Regions from separate parts of the Oceanobacter sp. 4_MG-2023 genome, predicted to be linked through region 3. Evidence: predicted binding sites of a transcription regulator. Region 3 holds the regulator's gene; each other region holds the start of a gene.
The links. Region 3 encodes PhoB, which activates phosphate uptake and scavenging genes when phosphate is short. Its sites were predicted from a motif close to TGTCATANNNNTGTCANA; they were not measured.
Positions count from the first base shown of each region.

Region 1 (4,214 bases), on a different contig from region 3:
CCCATACTGCTGAAACCGGGGCCACCAGCAATCCAGCAGATCACTGAAGGTGCTGCGCGCCTGCTGCTTGAGCCAGTCATCCATCAGCGCCTGCCGCTGCCCTGCGGGCATGGCAGGTACAAGCAGCTGGTCATCACACACTTGCGGGATGGCCACGTCGGTCTCCACCAGCGTCAGGGTGCGCCCCAGGTACTTCAGCACACCTTCATTGCGACTCTGGTTTTCTTTCCACTCTCGACGACGCTGAATCAGCCAGGCTTGATGACCGTCGAGAAAACGGTTTACCTGGGCTTTACTGGCACCCAACGGAATACGCAGGTCGATTTCACCTGCCGGGTTCAGCACCAGTCGTAAACTTTTGCGTTTCATCGCCTGAATATGGAGTACAACATCCTCTCCATCCAGCGGAACAAGCAATTGTTGTTTGTAGCCTTTCATAAGCCTGCTAGCATTGGCTCCGACTTCAGGAGCACCCAAATGAATGATCTAAATAATATCCCAGCCATGACCGAGAACGAACTGGAAACTCTCGGGGTATTGCTGGAAGACGAAGCAGAACGCCAGGACAGTTTCGATTTTTTCGCCGTCCACGGCCTGATTACCTCGTTTTTGGCAGGGCCGATTGAGTTCGATATCCAGCGAGTCTGGGACTGTGCCTTTGACGAAAAACTGGGCTTCAGCAGCGCTGAAAAAGCCACCGTCACCGAGCTGCTTGGCAAAATGACTGCGGAAATCCAGGGCTGGCTCGATTCCGGCCAGGATTTCCCTGTACCTTGTGAGTTGACTCTGTCGGATGAAGAAGACGAGCCACCCATCGAAGGTTGGGCTATTGGTTTTATGACCGGTGTCATGCTGCACGAAGAGGACTGGTACCAGCGCGATGAAGAAAACGTCGCCGAGAGCCTGTTCCCGATCATGTACGCTTCTGGCCTGTTCGCAGACGAAGAAGAAATGGCCGACATCGATGATGACATCGAGCTGTCCGACCAGGTCTGTGGCGGTATTCCAGCAGCCGTCATCGACCTGTATCTGTTTTTCCATAGCCAGGGCTGAACCACAGGCAGCGTTATGCACCTGAGCCTGCCAGAACACAAAAAACCCGAAGCCTTTGCAGGCTTCGGGTTTTTCTTTGTCGCTTGGCAGCAGTCCGGCTCAGGTATTGTCCCTGAGCCACACCTCAACCCGGCGATTTTTCATTTTCCCTTCTGCCCGATTCACAGAAGCAACCGGTAAATACTCACCGTACCCAACCGAGAGTTCAGGATAAATGCCGTTACGTACCAGTTCACGACGTACCGCCATGGCCCTCAGTTTGGACAACAGCTTGGAGCGTTTCTCGGTGCGTTTCTTGTCACCAAAGCCGATCAGCATCACTTCGGCATCGTTGCGGCCTTTCTGCTGCAGATAATTAACCAGCCGCTCAATATCCTTCAGCGCTTTATTGTCCAGCGATGCGCTCCCGGCCCGAAAACGGAAATTAATCGTCAAACGCTTGGCGTCATTGGTTATTTCACGAAAATCAGACGGTAACTCACTATAAAACTCCGGCACGACTTCTTTCAGTTCCTGTGAAATAAAACCAGAATCCGCGACCACCTGCTGTGCTTCATTGAGCTGAACAAAGCTCATAAACTCAACGACATACGGATTTTCCGGCACATCATCCGTGTACATGAACAAACGCCGGGACAAGGCATAATCTTCAGTGGCAACGGTCAGCTTGTTGGGTTTCAGTGCCTTGGCGCTGCCATCCGATACGGCCAGCAATTTGGCAGCACGGACCGATGACAAACCGACAAAACCGATTCCGTTATCATCCGCAGAGACCTCATCAGACAATACCGCATTGGATTCAAAACGCTTGGCCGATGCAATCAACGGCGTATTACCCAGCACCATGGATTTAAAACTGTCCCAGGTACCCGAGTTTTCATCACGGGCATACACATGAATGGCGCCAGGACGGCCGCCCACCTGCGACCAGTCGGTATAGCCTCCGGAGAAAATCTCGGAGATTTCATCAACACTGAGTTCACTGACCGGATTGGATGGGTGCACCACAATCGCCAAACCATCAATGCCGATGATATGTTCTGCCGATGGCCTGCTCATATCGGCGATGTGTTTTAACAGGCTGGCTTCCTTGGCCTTGATCGGACGGGATGAGGCGGCAATTTCTGATGAACCACTCGCAATCCCCTTGAAGCCGGTACCGGAACCATGTGCGGCGATGTCTATCGTCAAACGGGTACCAAGATCAGGCAAAAAACCACTGACCACTTTTTCATTATTAAACCGGGTATTACGAATTTGAACGTCTGTCGCCCCTTTTTCTTCCAGGTATTTTTTAGCCAGATTAGGTCCAAGTTCATCACCAATGGTATTGGAGCCCTGGATACCAAACAGACGTACTTCACCATTTTTTGGCAGGCCAGTGAAAGGAGATAAAATCCCGGCATTGGCGCTTGAAAAACCCAGAATGGCAAGCAGAGTCAAACAAACACGAATCGTAGTCATAATTCTGATTTCTGGTCGAGAGTTCGGCGCGAGTCTATGAATATTAAGTGACATTTTAGTTACAAAGTTGCCAACCTGACAGATCATTGCATGATGATATCGGCAGGAAATTGCGCACTTCCCGATCTGGTGGGGTCTTTTGGGGGTACAGCTGTTGGTGATTTGCGGCTTGTCCTATGGAATCAGGATTATGTCGCTGTTGCTCCGGGCCAGCCACCCGGACCAGCAGACTCGATCCAGCAGAGCTGATGATGCATCAATCATCATCAGGTCATGATCAGTGTTGCCCGGCACATTGTGGCGACTCAGGTACAGCCGTCTGTGCCTGCCATTCCTGTGGCGAATACAAATGCAGCGCCAGAGCATGTACCGGATTTTGCAAAATATCAGCCACCAGGCCATACACCAGCTGATGCCGGGCCACCGGGCGCTTGCCCTCAAAAGCGTCGGATACCATCACCAGTTTGTAGTGGGACGTCGTCGCCGGGCCTGCGTGCATATGGCTTTCGTTCATCAATTCGAGATGAGATGGCGACAGTGATGCCATCTGCTCAACGATATACTCTTCTGGATACTCTTCAGGCTTCATAAAAACTCCGGTTACTCGCTCGGTAATGTCTGCGTATAATCCGCCGCCCCGAGGCATAACTCAAGCCCAGCCCTCTCTCCCGAGTGACCCGGAGCACTGCATGCACGAAAACGATAGTAACAACACCCAGAACCTGATCGACAGATATTATCAGGAAGAACAAGAGCGCCGTTTGCAAGAAAAAACCCATGCTGAATATGATTGCCCGTCGCTTCAACAAAAGCCGCGATGAAATCAGCCGCGACATCATGTCGACGGCGCTGATCGACCTGTTCAGCCATCTTGACGCTGGTGAACGCAAGTTACTGGCCCGCGATGCCGATGAAGCCACGCGCCAACTGGCAGAAGAAATTGCCGAAGAAAACGGCGTAACCGACGTGGATATCCGTCAGGGGCAATGGACCACGCATGAGAAACACTTCGTCAAACTGGAGCGTAAACGTGCCCGCGAGCAAGAAAAGCAGCAAGAATTATTAGTCAATGCCGAGCAAGTTCTGGCACAACAGCCAGTCGATGCGCTTTCTGCAGAGGGTACGAACCCCTCCGATGAAGCAGAAGCAACATCAGTGTTTGCAGAAGCCTAGCGATTCCAGGGCGGCGCTTTCAGCGCCGCGCTATCACTCTATTTGCGCCAGAGACGCAATTCACGAAATTCTCCGGGGCCTGCTTCCATCCACAGCACCTCGGCCTGATCTGAAAAAACAAACTTATTGCCAACCAGGAAACCGGCGCGACGACGACCAGAAACCGTTGCCGAGGCCTGACGGCCCTGACGTTTGGCACTTCGAGCGAAATCTTCTTGCAAGACATCCATACATTGTCTCCAACTTGACCAATTCCACAGGAATTTTTCGACCACAGTCAGGTTATCGAGCAAATATGACATTCAAATAACGCCCAATTGCTCTCGGGCGGTTGCTCTCACCGGGCCGATCGATACAATGTGCCGCCCTAATTTATTCAGGTCAACCGGATTACACACAATGGCAGTCCAATGGTTCCCAGGGCATATGAACAAAGCCCGCAAGAAGATCAGTGAAGCCATGCCGGATATCGATCTGGTGATCGAGGTCATGGATGCACGTTTGCCGTTCTCCAGCACCAATCC
Region 1 covers NZ_JAUYVV010000005.1:157,930-162,143, forward strand. The annotation lists gene Q8W24_RS05960 (M48 family metallopeptidase) at 1-438, opposite strand, end outside; gene Q8W24_RS05965 (YecA family protein) at 478-1,053, shown strand; gene Q8W24_RS05970 (phosphate ABC transporter substrate-binding/OmpA family protein) at 1,153-2,517, opposite strand; gene Q8W24_RS05975 (BolA family transcriptional regulator) at 2,795-3,106, opposite strand; gene Q8W24_RS05980 (hypothetical protein) at 3,295-3,690, shown strand; gene Q8W24_RS05985 (hypothetical protein) at 3,729-3,920, opposite strand; gene ylqF (ribosome biogenesis GTPase YlqF) at 4,090-4,214, shown strand, end outside.
Region 1: a site for PhoB is predicted at 2,564-2,581, ahead of Q8W24_RS05970 (phosphate ABC transporter substrate-binding/OmpA family protein). Genes of this name have one in related genera too.

Region 2 (4,214 bases), on a different contig from region 3:
ACGAGCATACCTGATGCCAATTAATAACTGGTTATTTACATAATATCGTTATTTCTTTTTAGACGACATTATCCGGTGAGTAGCCTGGTCTCATTCATTCCAGCCTCGCTACCCTACAACCTCGATAAAGACGTCCGCTGGCTCGCGGGTAATCACGTAGCCCAGGCTTTTAAGGGAGGTAAAGCCGCTGCTTAATACCGGTGTTTCACTGCCGCTATCGGCATAGGTCCAAACGTTTTCGGGGGACTCTTGCATGATTTCGAGCACTCGGGCGTACTCCAGTCCGCTACGTCCCATCAGGCAGCCATCCAGTCCGGCCTGTTCGTTATGGGGGTTACGTATGGGGCGATATTCTTCAAAAAATTCCTGGGTGGTGATGGTGCGCATGCTGATCTCCGCTGGTTTGCTGCGATATGCCTGAATCTGGTGTGGATGTACCAGGGTGGAGTGTACTTGGCTGTCATCCATTTGGGTGCAGGTATTTGCTGGAGTGTCCTGGTTTGGTCATAAAATCAGGAGTAGTGGTGGTTTTTGTCGTTATTCTGTCTCTCGGGGCTATTGTTTTACCGCGCCATGCCTGTTCAATACCGGTTCATACTCCGAATCTATCGCCTATCCCCTATCGCCCGGTATCGTTGTTCAACCACCCAACGCCGCTGTTTAACCGTTGTTCGGCCCCGGTTTTCTGACGACGGTCTGGCCCGCTTCTACCCGATAAGGCAACCACAATTTGCCGCTGCGGTCACTTTGCCTCACTATGCGCTCCCTTTTCTCCCCGTGTACTGATCATGTCTGATGTTCCTCCTGTGCTCGAAAATGCGGTTACTCGTCTGCGTCAGCGCGAGTTGGCGCAGTCCCGGCGGGCATTTATTGCCCGTGGCGGGCGGATGGTTCGTTGTCCGCATTGTTTGCTGTCGGTGCCCTTGTGTTTGTGTTCAGAACGGCCAGCGCCGTCGGATGAAGCGGCCGTTTGTCTGATTTTTTATAAGGGTGAGGTCTACAAACCCAGTAACAGCGGCCGTCTGGTGGCGGATGTATTAAGCGATAATCACGCTTTTCTGTGGAATCGCACCGAGCCGGATCCGGCCCTGCTGGCGTTGCTGACCAATCCGGCTTATGCCCCTGTACTGGTGTTTCCGTTCCAGTACGCCGACAGTCACCGTCGCCTCGATACTCCCGCGGCGTTGCAGCAATACCGTACACAGGCCGCGGAGTCCCGGCGCAAACCGCTGCTGGTATTGCTGGATGGCAGCTGGCGCGAAGCGCGCAAGATGTTCCGTAGCCCCGGTCTGGCTAATCTACCGGTGTTGGGTATTCAGCCACAGGCTCCGGGCAACTATCAGTTACGGGAAGCGGCGCACGATTATCAATTGGGTACTGCTGAGGTGACGATCGAGATCCTGCAGCAGTTGCAGGCACCGGTTGCCAGCGCTCGTCTGGCGGTATATTTCAACCTGTTCCGTGAACGTTATCTGGCCGGCAAGCCCAGTCACTGAGCGGCAATGTGGCCAGCCGCGGATTTAATCAGCGGTCAGAAGGCTGTTTTCTGGCGCTCAGAATGATTCAGCAACGACTGACAGACGTCGGCTTTGCGGTGGAAATCCATGGCCTGCGGCCGGATCGACAAGACAGCTTCCGCTGCAATGGGTACAATTCGGGCGTTTTTTGACTTATTCACCCAAGAAAAGACTGATTCCCATGGGCAGAGCGTATCAAAACCGGAAAGAATCCATGGCCAAAACGGCCGCGGCAAAAACCAAGGTCTACTCCAAGTATGGCCGTGAAATTTATGTAGCCGCCAAGGCGGGCGGTACCGACCCATCGGCAAACCTGTCGTTGCGTTCCCTGATCGATCGGGCCAAGAAAGACCAGGTACCGACCCACGTGATCGAGAAAGCCATCGACAAAGCCAACGGTGGCACGGGCGAAGATTTCCAACCCGCGTTGTACGAAGGCATTGCTCCGGGTGGGGCCATGGTGTTGATCAGCGCCCTGACCGATAACCCCAACCGTACTTTCGGTGAAATCCGCGGTGTATTCTCCAAATGCAAGGCCAAACTGGGCAGCCAGGGCTCGGTCTCACACATGTTCGATCATCGCGCCATGTTTGTATTTGCCGATGACAGCGAAGATGACGCACTGGAGATGCTGATGGAAGCGGATATCGATGTCTCGGATATCGACTGCGAAGACGGCATGGTAACGGTGCTGGTGCCACCTACCGAGTTTTTCAAAACCAAAACCGCTCTGACCAGCTGGCGCCCGGATATTGATTTCGAAATGGAAGAAATCACCTATCTGCCGCAGATGCCGCACCCGATTGCCGCCGACGATGTCGAGCACTTTGAGCGTTTTGCCAATCTGATGAACGATCTGGAAGATGTGCAGGAAATCTACCATAACGGTGAATTTGAAAGCTGATTCCCAGCGATTGCAGGTCTTGAACAGCCGCCAGCTCTGGCGGTTGTTCCGCTGTTGGCCGCACCACACCGGCTACCGTTTTCTTGCCCGGTTATGATCCACTTCTCGCTTGTATTGATTCTTTAATGGATCAGTAACACCCGCTCCAACACCCGCTCCCTAGCCTCTCTGAAACTTTTTATGGCGTCAGCATTCTGCCATTTGAGTGTCATCCAACTGTCATACCCGAGTCAAAGCACTGTCATTAAACAGTCATACGCTAACGCACCATATATGACCTTAAAAAACATTGGCTTACAAAGGATATCGCAATGACTCTTGAGATGATGAAGAAGACGGCACTGGCTGTAGCAATGGCATCACTGCTGGCTGCGTGTGGCTCTGATGGCGATGACGGCACCAATGGTGTTGACGGTACTAATGGCGTTGACGGCACCGATGGCGTTGACGGCACCAATGGCGTTGACGGCACCGATGGCGTTGACGGCACCGATGGTGTTGATGGCACCGATGGCACCGATGGCGTTGACGGCACCGATGGTGTTGACGGTACCGATGGTGTTGATGGCTTCAGTGGTCAGCTGGTTCAGGTCGGCCGTTATGAGTCGGGTATTTATGACGATGGCGGTGCTGAAATCGTTGCCTTCGACAGCACCACCAACAAACTGTTTGTGATCAACTCAGGGAATGCCGCGGTTGACGTGCTCGACCTGAATGATCCATCCGCCCCAACGCTGCTGGGCACTATTTCTGCCGAAGACGCCGGTGTAGCCGACTTCGAAGTCGGTGGCGCCAACAGCGTCGCGGTCAGCAATGGCATTCTGGCCCTCGCCGTCGAAGCAGATACCAAACAGGACAACGGCCGCGCTTACTTCTACAACAGCGATACCCTGGCATTTATCTCCTCCGTGGAAGTCGGTGCCCTGCCAGATATGATCACCTTCACTCACGACGGTAGCGCTGTACTGGTCGCCAACGAAGGCGAGCCAAACGACGACTACACCGTCGATCCAGAAGGTTCGGTATCGATCATCAGCATCACCGATGGCGTCCCAGCCACAACCGCCAACACCGCGGGCTTCTCTGCGTTCAATACTGATGGCGCCACCCCGATTGATGACGACGTCCGTATCTTTGGCCCTGGTGCCACCGTCGCCCAGGATCTGGAGCCAGAATATATTGCAGTGTCTGCCGACAACAGCACGGCCTTTGTATCGCTGCAAGAAAACAACGCCATGGCAATCGTCGACATCGCCACCGCTACGGTAACAGACGTAGTAGCGCTGGGCTTCAAGGACCACAGTGTTCAAGGCAACGGCCTGGATGCCAACAAGGAAGACGAGGTTGCCAATATCGAACAGCAACCACTGCTTGGCATGTACATGCCAGACTCCATCGCTTCTTACTCGTTTAACGGCAACACCTATATCGTTACCGCCAACGAAGGTGATGCTCGGGACTACGATGGCTTCTCTGAAGAATCCGATCTGGAAGACCTGGACCTGGATACCACAGCCTTCACTTCCGACCAGATTGCCGTACTGCAAGACGGCGACGCTGGCCTGGGTGGCCTGACCGTATCCGGCGTTGATGGCGATACCGACAACGACGGCGATATCGATGAAATTTACGTCTACGGCGCGCGCTCGTTCTCTATCTGGAATGCAGAAGGCGACCTGGTGTTTGATTCTGGCGATCAGTTCGAGCAAACCGTTGCCGATACCACGCCTTATTACTTCAACGCCTCCAACGACAACAACAAGATCGACAACCGTTCCGACAACAAAGGGCCA
Region 2 covers NZ_JAUYVV010000003.1:115,387-119,600, forward strand. The annotation lists gene Q8W24_RS03655 (very short patch repair endonuclease) at 1-24, shown strand, start outside; gene Q8W24_RS03660 (hypothetical protein) at 109-387, opposite strand; gene Q8W24_RS03665 (tRNA-uridine aminocarboxypropyltransferase) at 789-1,496, shown strand; gene Q8W24_RS03670 (YebC/PmpR family DNA-binding transcriptional regulator) at 1,699-2,421, shown strand; gene Q8W24_RS03675 (choice-of-anchor I family protein) at 2,733-4,214, shown strand, end outside.
Region 2: a site for PhoB is predicted at 2,628-2,645, ahead of Q8W24_RS03675 (choice-of-anchor I family protein). Genes of this name have one in related genera too.

Region 3 (4,214 bases):
CCGCACACCACGCACTGCCATTTTTTCATGTCACACCTGTCATAATAACGGCTGGAGCCGATGTTGCATCAGCCGACTCGATACTTCGGCCGCCTAAGCTACTGTCCAACCCGCATAAAATCAATGGACAGAGCAATCCTCTTGCCACTAAATGCGATTTGACGCATGCTGCGCCGCCATGAAAAGCACTATACCCAGATACCATGCGCAACTTCTGGCCACAACACCACGCTGGAGCGGGCGCTTTTGTGTAACACCGGCGAGCATTCCCCGCGAGTGGCGTCACTGGCTCAATGACGCCGGGTCACTGACCAAGCGTTTGCAGGCACTGGACCCAAGCACATTTTCGGTCAAGGTTATCCGACAATATTGCGGCCCGGCTTTACCAACCGAACAGGCAGACCTGAAGCTGCACGGACGCCAACCCGTTTGGGTACGCGAGGTTTCCTTGTGCCTGGGACAAACGGAACTGGTGCGAGCCCGCACTGCCATTCCGTTGACCAGCCTTGCACGGGTAGGACAACAGATTCGCCATCTTGGTAACCGCTCGCTTGGCAGCTATCTGTTCCGCCAGCCCAGTTTGCGCCGCCAACCGCTGAAATTCAGCCGCACAGGGGCGTCAACAGTCAACCAGCCCAACCCGTTTGGCTGGGCCAGGCGTTCGGTATTTACAATTCATGGTGCACCACTGCTGGTAACGGAAGCCTTCTCGTCCTTGCTGGTATCCGCCTCCTTTCCTTTGTCAGACGACACAAGGCGTTGATTATGCAATCACCTCTGTCCGCCTCACTCAACAAACTCTGGCCCAACTGGTATCAGTGGGTGCAGCTGACACGCCTGAACCGGCCGATTGGCTCTTATCTGCTGCTCTGGCCGACCTTGTGGGCGCTGTGGATTGCAGCCGAGGGCATTCCCTCCATTGCCAATCTGGTGATTTTTACTCTGGGCGTATTTCTTATGCGGTCGGCCGGTTGTGTTATTAACGACTACGCCGACCGCCATATCGACCGCCATGTCAAACGCACCCAGGACCGTCCCCTGACTCAAGGACGTATCTCTGACCGCGAAGCATTATCCGGCTTTATTGTGCTGTGCCTGATCAGTCTGGCGCTGGTGCTGTTGACCAATGCCCTGACCATCTGGTTATCCCTCGGCGGGGTCGCTCTGGCAGCACTTTATCCCTTTATGAAACGCCATACCCATTTGCCACAGGTGTTTCTCGGTGCTGCATTTTCCTGGGCGATTCCAATGGCCTTTGCCGCACAGGCCAATGAGCTGACCGCTGTCTGCTGGTTATTGTTTATTGCCAATGTTTGCTGGACGGTCGGTTACGACACAATTTACGCCATGGTCGACCGCGACGATGATCTGCTGATTGGTGTCAAAAGCACGGCGATCCTGTTTGGCGACCTGGATGTCACCATGATCGCCATTCTTTACGGAATGGCGCATTTTTGTCTGTTACTGACGGGCAATCAGCTGGAAGCAAGCTGGCCGTTTTATCTGGCCTGGTGCGTCGCCGGAGGGTATCTGGTCTGGCAATTATGGTCTATCCGCAGTCGCCGCCGGGAAGCCTGCATGAAAGTGTTTCTGGCAGCCCATTGGTATGGCACGCTGATCTGGGCCGGACTCCTGTCACACTACGCCCTGTCCAGCGCGTAATTGGTGTCAGGCTTGACGCCAATGCCAACAGTGTCACATGCTTGTAACACTAGGTCAGTGTAATACCTCCGCATTATTCCTATTGTGACATTTGCGTGACGAGCCTTATGACCAAAGCTGGCAAGACCGTTCTTATTGTGGACGATGAAGCCCCTATCCGGGAAATGATCGCCGTGGCCCTGGAAATGGCCGGGTATGAATGCCTTGAGGCTGCCAATGTACAGGAAGCACATGCGCAGATTATCGATCGAAAGCCTGATATGATTTTACTCGACTGGATGCTGCCAGGCACCAGTGGCGTCGAATTTGCCCGGCGCCTCAAGCGTGAAGACCGCACCGCTGAGTTGCCAATCATCATGCTGACGGCCAAGGGCGAAGAAGATAACAAAGTACAAGGGCTGGAAGCGGGGGCAGATGACTACATCACCAAACCGTTTTCCCCTCGAGAACTGGTCGCACGACTGAAAGCCGTCTTGCGCCGTTCCACCCCACAAGGCATCGAAGAGCCCATTGAAGTCAGCGGCCTGATGCTGGACCCGGTCTGCCATCGCGTTACCGCTCATGGCGACCCGATTGACATCGGCCCTACGGAGTATCGTTTGTTGCAGTTTTTCATGACCCACCAGGAACGGGCCTACTCCCGAGCCCAGCTGCTCGATCAAGTCTGGGGTGGTAATGTGTACGTTGAAGAGCGCACCGTTGACGTGCATATTCGTCGTCTGCGCAAAGCACTCGGTGAGTCTCACGAACAACTGATCCAAACCGTGCGTGGCACCGGCTACCGCTTTTCGACCAAAGCCTCCTGAATTTTGATGTCCCCCGTCTGGCGCAGAGAATTGCGCCGCCTTGTCTACTTGCTGATTCTGGCCGTTGGTTGTGGTTACGTCTTTTTTGACCGGCCGCTGGAAGCATTGTGTTTGATGATGGGGGCCTATATCACCTGGCAATGGCTGCAACTGTACCGCCTGCACCGCTGGCTGGATCAGGGGCAAACCACCGTATTACCGCGAACACTGGGCATCTGGGGAGCGATTTTTACCGAGAACCAGCGCTTGCAGCAAAGCAATATCAAACACCAGCAGCGCCTGCAGGCCATTATCAATCGTATCCAGGACTCAACCGCGGCCCTGCAGGATTCTGTCTTGATGGTGGATGCCAGCGGCGCGCTGGAATTCTGGAACCAGGCCGCACAAAACTACCTGGGGTTACGCAACCCGGTAGACATTGGCCAACCCATCACCAACCTGATCCGCACGCCAGAATTCAAGGCCTACTTCGACAAGGCCGATTATCAGGAACCGCTCACGATTCGATCGCCCATCAATCCGCGCATTTACCTGCAGTTCAATATCACCCTGTTTGGCCGCAAGGATCGCCTGATCCTGATTCATGACATCACCCGTTTGAAACAACTGGAAGAAATGCGCAAGGATTTTGTTGCCAACGTCAGCCATGAATTACGTACACCGCTGACCGTGATTGCCGGTTACGTCGAAACCATGCAAGCCGCCTCCGAGATGCTGCCACCACGCTGGGGCCGCATGCTGCAGCAAATGAGCGAACAAAGTCATCGTATGGAAAACCTGCTCAAGGATTTGCTGATGCTGTCACGGCTGGAAACCGGCAAGACGGAACAGCCTCAGCCTATCGAGCTGCAGCCGCTGCTGGAAGCCATCCGTCGCGATGCCGCATCACTCAGCAGCAGCAAGCACACCATTACCCTGACCATCGATCAGGATCAAAAAATGATGGGCTTTTATAATGAGCTGCGCAGTGCATTTTCCAACCTGGTATTCAACGCCGTCAAATACACCCCGGAAGGGGGTGACGTCACACTGCGCTGGTATACCGAAGGCGGCAAAGGGCATTTCAGCGTCTCGGATAACGGCATCGGTATTGCCCAGCATCACATCCCCCGCCTGACCGAGCGCTTCTATCGCGCCGACCCCAGCCGCAGCATCGCCACTGGTGGTACCGGACTGGGACTGGCTATTGTCAAACACGTCTTGCTGCACCATGACGGCGAGCTGAAAATCAGCAGCATCGAAGGCAAGGGCAGTACATTCACCTGTGTTTTCCCCGCAGCCTGCTTATCTGACAACCGTGATGAGGCCGACCAATAGATCAACCGGCCCGTGACTGATCGGCCTGCCGTTGCAATTGCCACAGCGTAGCCCCGATCACCGCCGCCGGGGGCACCAGACAGTTCAGTAATGGTACTGCCATCAGCACCGACACCGCCCCACCAAATCCCCAGGCCGTCCAGCGCTGGGTAGCCACCTGCTCTCGGCTGTCGCGGAAATTCTGCTGCTGGTTATCCAGAGTATAATCACTGTATTGCAACGCCATCACCCAGCTGCCAAACCAGAACCAGACGAAGGGCATCAGCAAGTTGACGCCCGGCACAAACGACAACAACAGCAGCAACAGATAACGCGGCAGGTAATAACCCATCTTGACCAGCTCCCGTATCACCGTACGCGGGATCAACGCGGCAATGGATTCGTCCTCGACCTCATGCCCCAGACGCTGCTCGATCTTGCCCGCCAGCA
Region 3 covers NZ_JAUYVV010000008.1:108,096-112,309, reverse strand. The annotation lists gene Q8W24_RS08125 (rubredoxin) at 1-29, opposite strand, end outside; gene Q8W24_RS08120 (chorismate lyase) at 179-763, shown strand; gene ubiA (4-hydroxybenzoate octaprenyltransferase) at 766-1,662, shown strand; gene phoB (phosphate regulon transcriptional regulator PhoB) at 1,770-2,468, shown strand; gene phoR (phosphate regulon sensor histidine kinase PhoR) at 2,499-3,785, shown strand; gene cysZ (sulfate transporter CysZ) at 3,787-4,214, opposite strand, start outside.

Region 4 (4,214 bases), on a different contig from region 3:
CTGGCATCGGTGCCGCTATCGGGCAGCAAGACAACAGACGATTCCTTGGCAATGGCGTGCTTGGCCTCAATGGCCTTGGAAGCCAGCTCCAGCTGGATCGCTTTTTGGCCATCCTCGGTATTGGCAATATCACCAACCATTTTTAATGCCATGGCACGGGCGCGCGCCACAGCCACTATGGCCTGGGCTTCACCTTCGGCCTGCAGCATCTGTTCTGCCTTGTCGGCTTCTGCCGCCAGTACCCGTGCCTGCTTCTCACCCTCGGCCACGTTAATGGCTGACTGGCGATCCCCTTCGGATTCCAGAATCTGGGCACGCTTGACCCGCTCGGCTTTCATCTGCGCTTCCATCGACTGCATCACCGATTGCGGCGGCACAATATCCTTGATTTCGTAACGCAGTACCTGGATACCCCAAGGCTCGGCAGCTTCGTTAATGGAGGTCACAATATTGATGTTCAGCAAGCTGCGCTCTTCAAAGGTGCGGTCGAGCTCCATCTTGCCCAACTCGGAACGCATGGTGGTTTGCGCCAGCTGAGTCACGGCAAACACATAGTTATCGACGCCGTAAGTCGCCTTGTACGGATCCAGTACCCGGAAATACAACACGCCATCAACGCTCAGGGTAATGTTGTCGCGGGTAATCGCCGACTGGCTGGGGACATCCTGCGCTTGTTCCTTGAGGCTGCGGTCGGCGGCTACCCGATCGATAAAGGGCACAATAAAGTTAAGGCCAGCCTCTTTGGTGGAGTGGTATTTGCCAAATCGCTCAATCAGCCAGGCCCGGTTTTGCGGTACAAATTTAATGCTGCTGCGCACCAGTACCAGCACAAACACCAAGACAATAGCTTCGACCGAAAAAACCAGCGAGAAAAGTGAATCCATGATGGACATCCTGTGTGAAGAAGACCTGTATTCTGAGGCGGCTCTTACACTCGGCGCAAGCGCTCAACAAGCATTTGTGCCAGTGAGTGCCAACAAGGTGATACCGTTCTGGATCAGAGTGCCCCACGCTCGGTATGGTTCGCCAGCACACCATCCAGGTGGTTGTAGCGCTGTTTCCAGTGGCGCAAAAAGGCCAGATCATCGGCAAAGGCCGGTGCCAGAGGCTGCGCAGCCTTGGCCTGGGTAATCCCCTGCGCCGGTTGTAACTGGTTACTGCCTTGTGGCACTTGCAATGCCCGCAGGCAATCGCTGCTGTAGCGATGGCTATCGATATTATCGACCACCCACCATTCCGCTTGCAGACGGTCGTGGGTAATGTCCAGCAACACATAACCGCGGAAGTAAAAATTCACAAACGCCAGATGCGGCAGCAGGGCTTCCAGCGAGGCAGCGGCCATCTGCGCCTGGGCATAACTCTCGATACCCGGCGAAGTGACTGCCGGTGTCACAAACTCCACCCCCAGTGGTTTGCCCGTCTCCGCCGCAAACGGATTCTGATACAACTCAAACGCCCAGGATGAATGAATATCCCCGGTGAGCACCACCCAGTTATCGACATTGGCCTGACTGACGGCATCAAACAGGCGTTGACGGGCAGCAGGATAGCCATCCCACTGGTCGTAATTGAAGGGCATATCATTGGTGCCCAGCTGGGCCACCATGACTTGCTGACCACTCAGCTTCCAGGTCACTCCCTGTTGCTGGGCGTTGGCGAGATTGGTGTAGAGCCACTCTTCCTGGGAGTAACCCAACAACGTACGACCGGGCAAGTTGCGCTCTTCCATCGACTCGGCCTGGGCATCACGCCCGGCCAGCCGGGTGTCCAGCATGCTCAGGTCGACCAGATCCCCAAACCGGAAGCTGCGATAGATCCCCATCTCCGGTTGCGACGGTTCACGGATCGGCATCCACTCCAGATACGCCTGCACCGCACCACTCAGACGTGAACGCCAGTCGCCCTCGCTCTCGATATCGTGGTTGTCGGCCCCACCCGTCCAGGCATTATTGGCCACTTCATGGTCATCCCAAATCACCAGAAACGGATGCTGGCGATGCACCTCCTGCAAGTCCTTGTCCTGCTTGTAACAGGCGTGGCGCTGGCGATAATCCTGCAACGAACGAGTCTCATGCAAAGGCACGTTAATACGGCCACTGTGCAGACAATCGTCAAGATCAGCGTATTCATAGATATAATCGCCCAGGTGCAAAATGGCATCGAGATCGGCCCGCTGCGCCAGCTCCCGATACACATTGAAATAACCTTTGGCAAAGTTGGAGCACGAGGTGTAGGCAATACGTAAATGCGCCACCGACCCTTCCGGCAAGGTTCGGGTGCGGCCGACATCGGAGTAATGGCCGTCGGCCTCGAAGGTGTAATAATAAGTAGTGGCCGGTTGCAAACCGCCAACATCCACCTTGACGGTAAAATCACGGCTGGCATCGGTAAAACCGGTTCCTTCCTGCACGACCTGCTGCAGCTGCGGGTCCGTGGTTATCAGCCAGCGATAGGAAATACCAAACGCACTCCCGGTCGTCGTGATACGCGTCCACAGCAAGACCTGATCGGTCAGCGGATCGCCACTGGCGATGCCATGCTGGAACGGGTAAGGCGTACGTTTCCCACCCGGCTTGACTACCGGGGCAAACAGGCTGGTACTGGCGCTGTCCAACAGGAACTCCCGACGAGTCAGGGCCATGGTCTCTCCGCAACAAATCTCATCAGCCGGATTAAGCCGTTGACCGATGACAACCCGATGGCCAGCCCTTGACGTTCATGTTGCGATTTGGAGTCAGATAGATGACAGCGCTCGTTACCTGGGATTGATGCGGGAGTGGCCTTGCTTGACTGGAAACAGGCGCAATCAGTTGCAACGCCAACCTTGAAGCCCTCAACCAAGGACTCCCGGAAAACTCTCCTTAGTCATCGATAATCACCTGATCACTCAGCAGAACGATTGACCATGACCCAGATGACTTCGTTGAACTGGAATCAGAACCAAAAGTGCAAAACCCGTCGCGAATGTTCTGGCCTGACGTCAGCAGACAAGCTACTGCATGGCGACAAAAGACGGAGTGTTGCCGATGCGGGTTATCAGGGTATCCCATTATCACTGTACTTTGGTTTTGCTTCTCAAGCTGGTGACGTACAGAACAATATCGCAGGACAGGGCTTTAAAGATGATATTGGTTTCGCAGCACCACTGAATTTCACGGCTGGAGGTGATGCCTTTAGAATTAGCAAACAGGATATCCTTCAGTAGAATGGCCGGATCATAAACGGGGCGACCTTCGCTATTATTCTTGTAAAGCAGGTGAAAGCAGACAGATCGAGTTTTTCAGAGATCAAATAGTGAGCGCAGGGCATACTCAAATGACCCCAGCTGCAACTGATCCTGATAATTAATGACCACCACCGGCGTTTGGTTGTAGTCAGAGTGCTTGAATCGAGCCATCACCGCCTCCTGCGTTTCAAAACCCGATCAGACCATAGCCAGGGAGGTTTTTCTATAGTCTGAACGCCGCATTAAGGTGTGAGCAACGCCTACCACGATACTCAATTATTGCACCGTAAACACAAAAGCCAAATCAAACCAAAACCGCCGAGCGTTGCGAATCCGTCTTAAAGCGTTTGTTAGCCGGAAAATGTCGTAGGAATTGATTTTGCAATACCAAATACACCGGTAAAACAATTTGTTACTCCCAAAATATCCAAAATAAATAGAACTTCAAAAATCATCATAGCTGTCGGTATTAGGTACGGAATTGAATACATTGCGTAAGCTTTACCTAAAAGGAACAACCTCTTTAGTCCTGTAATTTTAAAGTCAGCACGTGATTCTAGAACAGCAAACACATAATCAACTCGAACATGGTTTTCTGGCTCTGTTGATATTTCATGATAGTCGGCATGATATTTTTCTAAGTTAATACTGACTCCACTGTCTTTGGATTCAGATATTTCATTTCTTAGCTTACGTATTAGTCCCTTTATACCTACTCCACAACGATCTAGTGCAGCCGCGCGCAGGTCATATTTAGATGTACCAATAACAACAGAATAAACCAATACCGCTACAGCTAAGAAGATCTGCAACATACTGAGAACTTTGTCACCGTATGGAATCGTTAAACCTGAGTTTTGATACAAAGGCATAAAAATCAAGCCTAGTGACAACACCGTTGTGGTTAAGAACGAATATCTACTTGATCTTCCTAATCTAATTGAGGCATTAAACCTACATTTTGCAGTAATTCTCATACTATTTAAGA
Region 4 covers NZ_JAUYVV010000007.1:129,384-133,597, forward strand. The annotation lists gene Q8W24_RS07375 (stomatin-like protein) at 1-884, opposite strand, end outside; gene Q8W24_RS07380 (alkaline phosphatase) at 998-2,641, opposite strand; gene Q8W24_RS07385 (transposase) at 3,053-3,256, opposite strand; gene Q8W24_RS07390 (SLATT domain-containing protein) at 3,577-4,214, opposite strand, start outside.
Region 4: a site for PhoB is predicted at 2,731-2,748, ahead of Q8W24_RS07380 (alkaline phosphatase). Genes of this name have one in related genera too.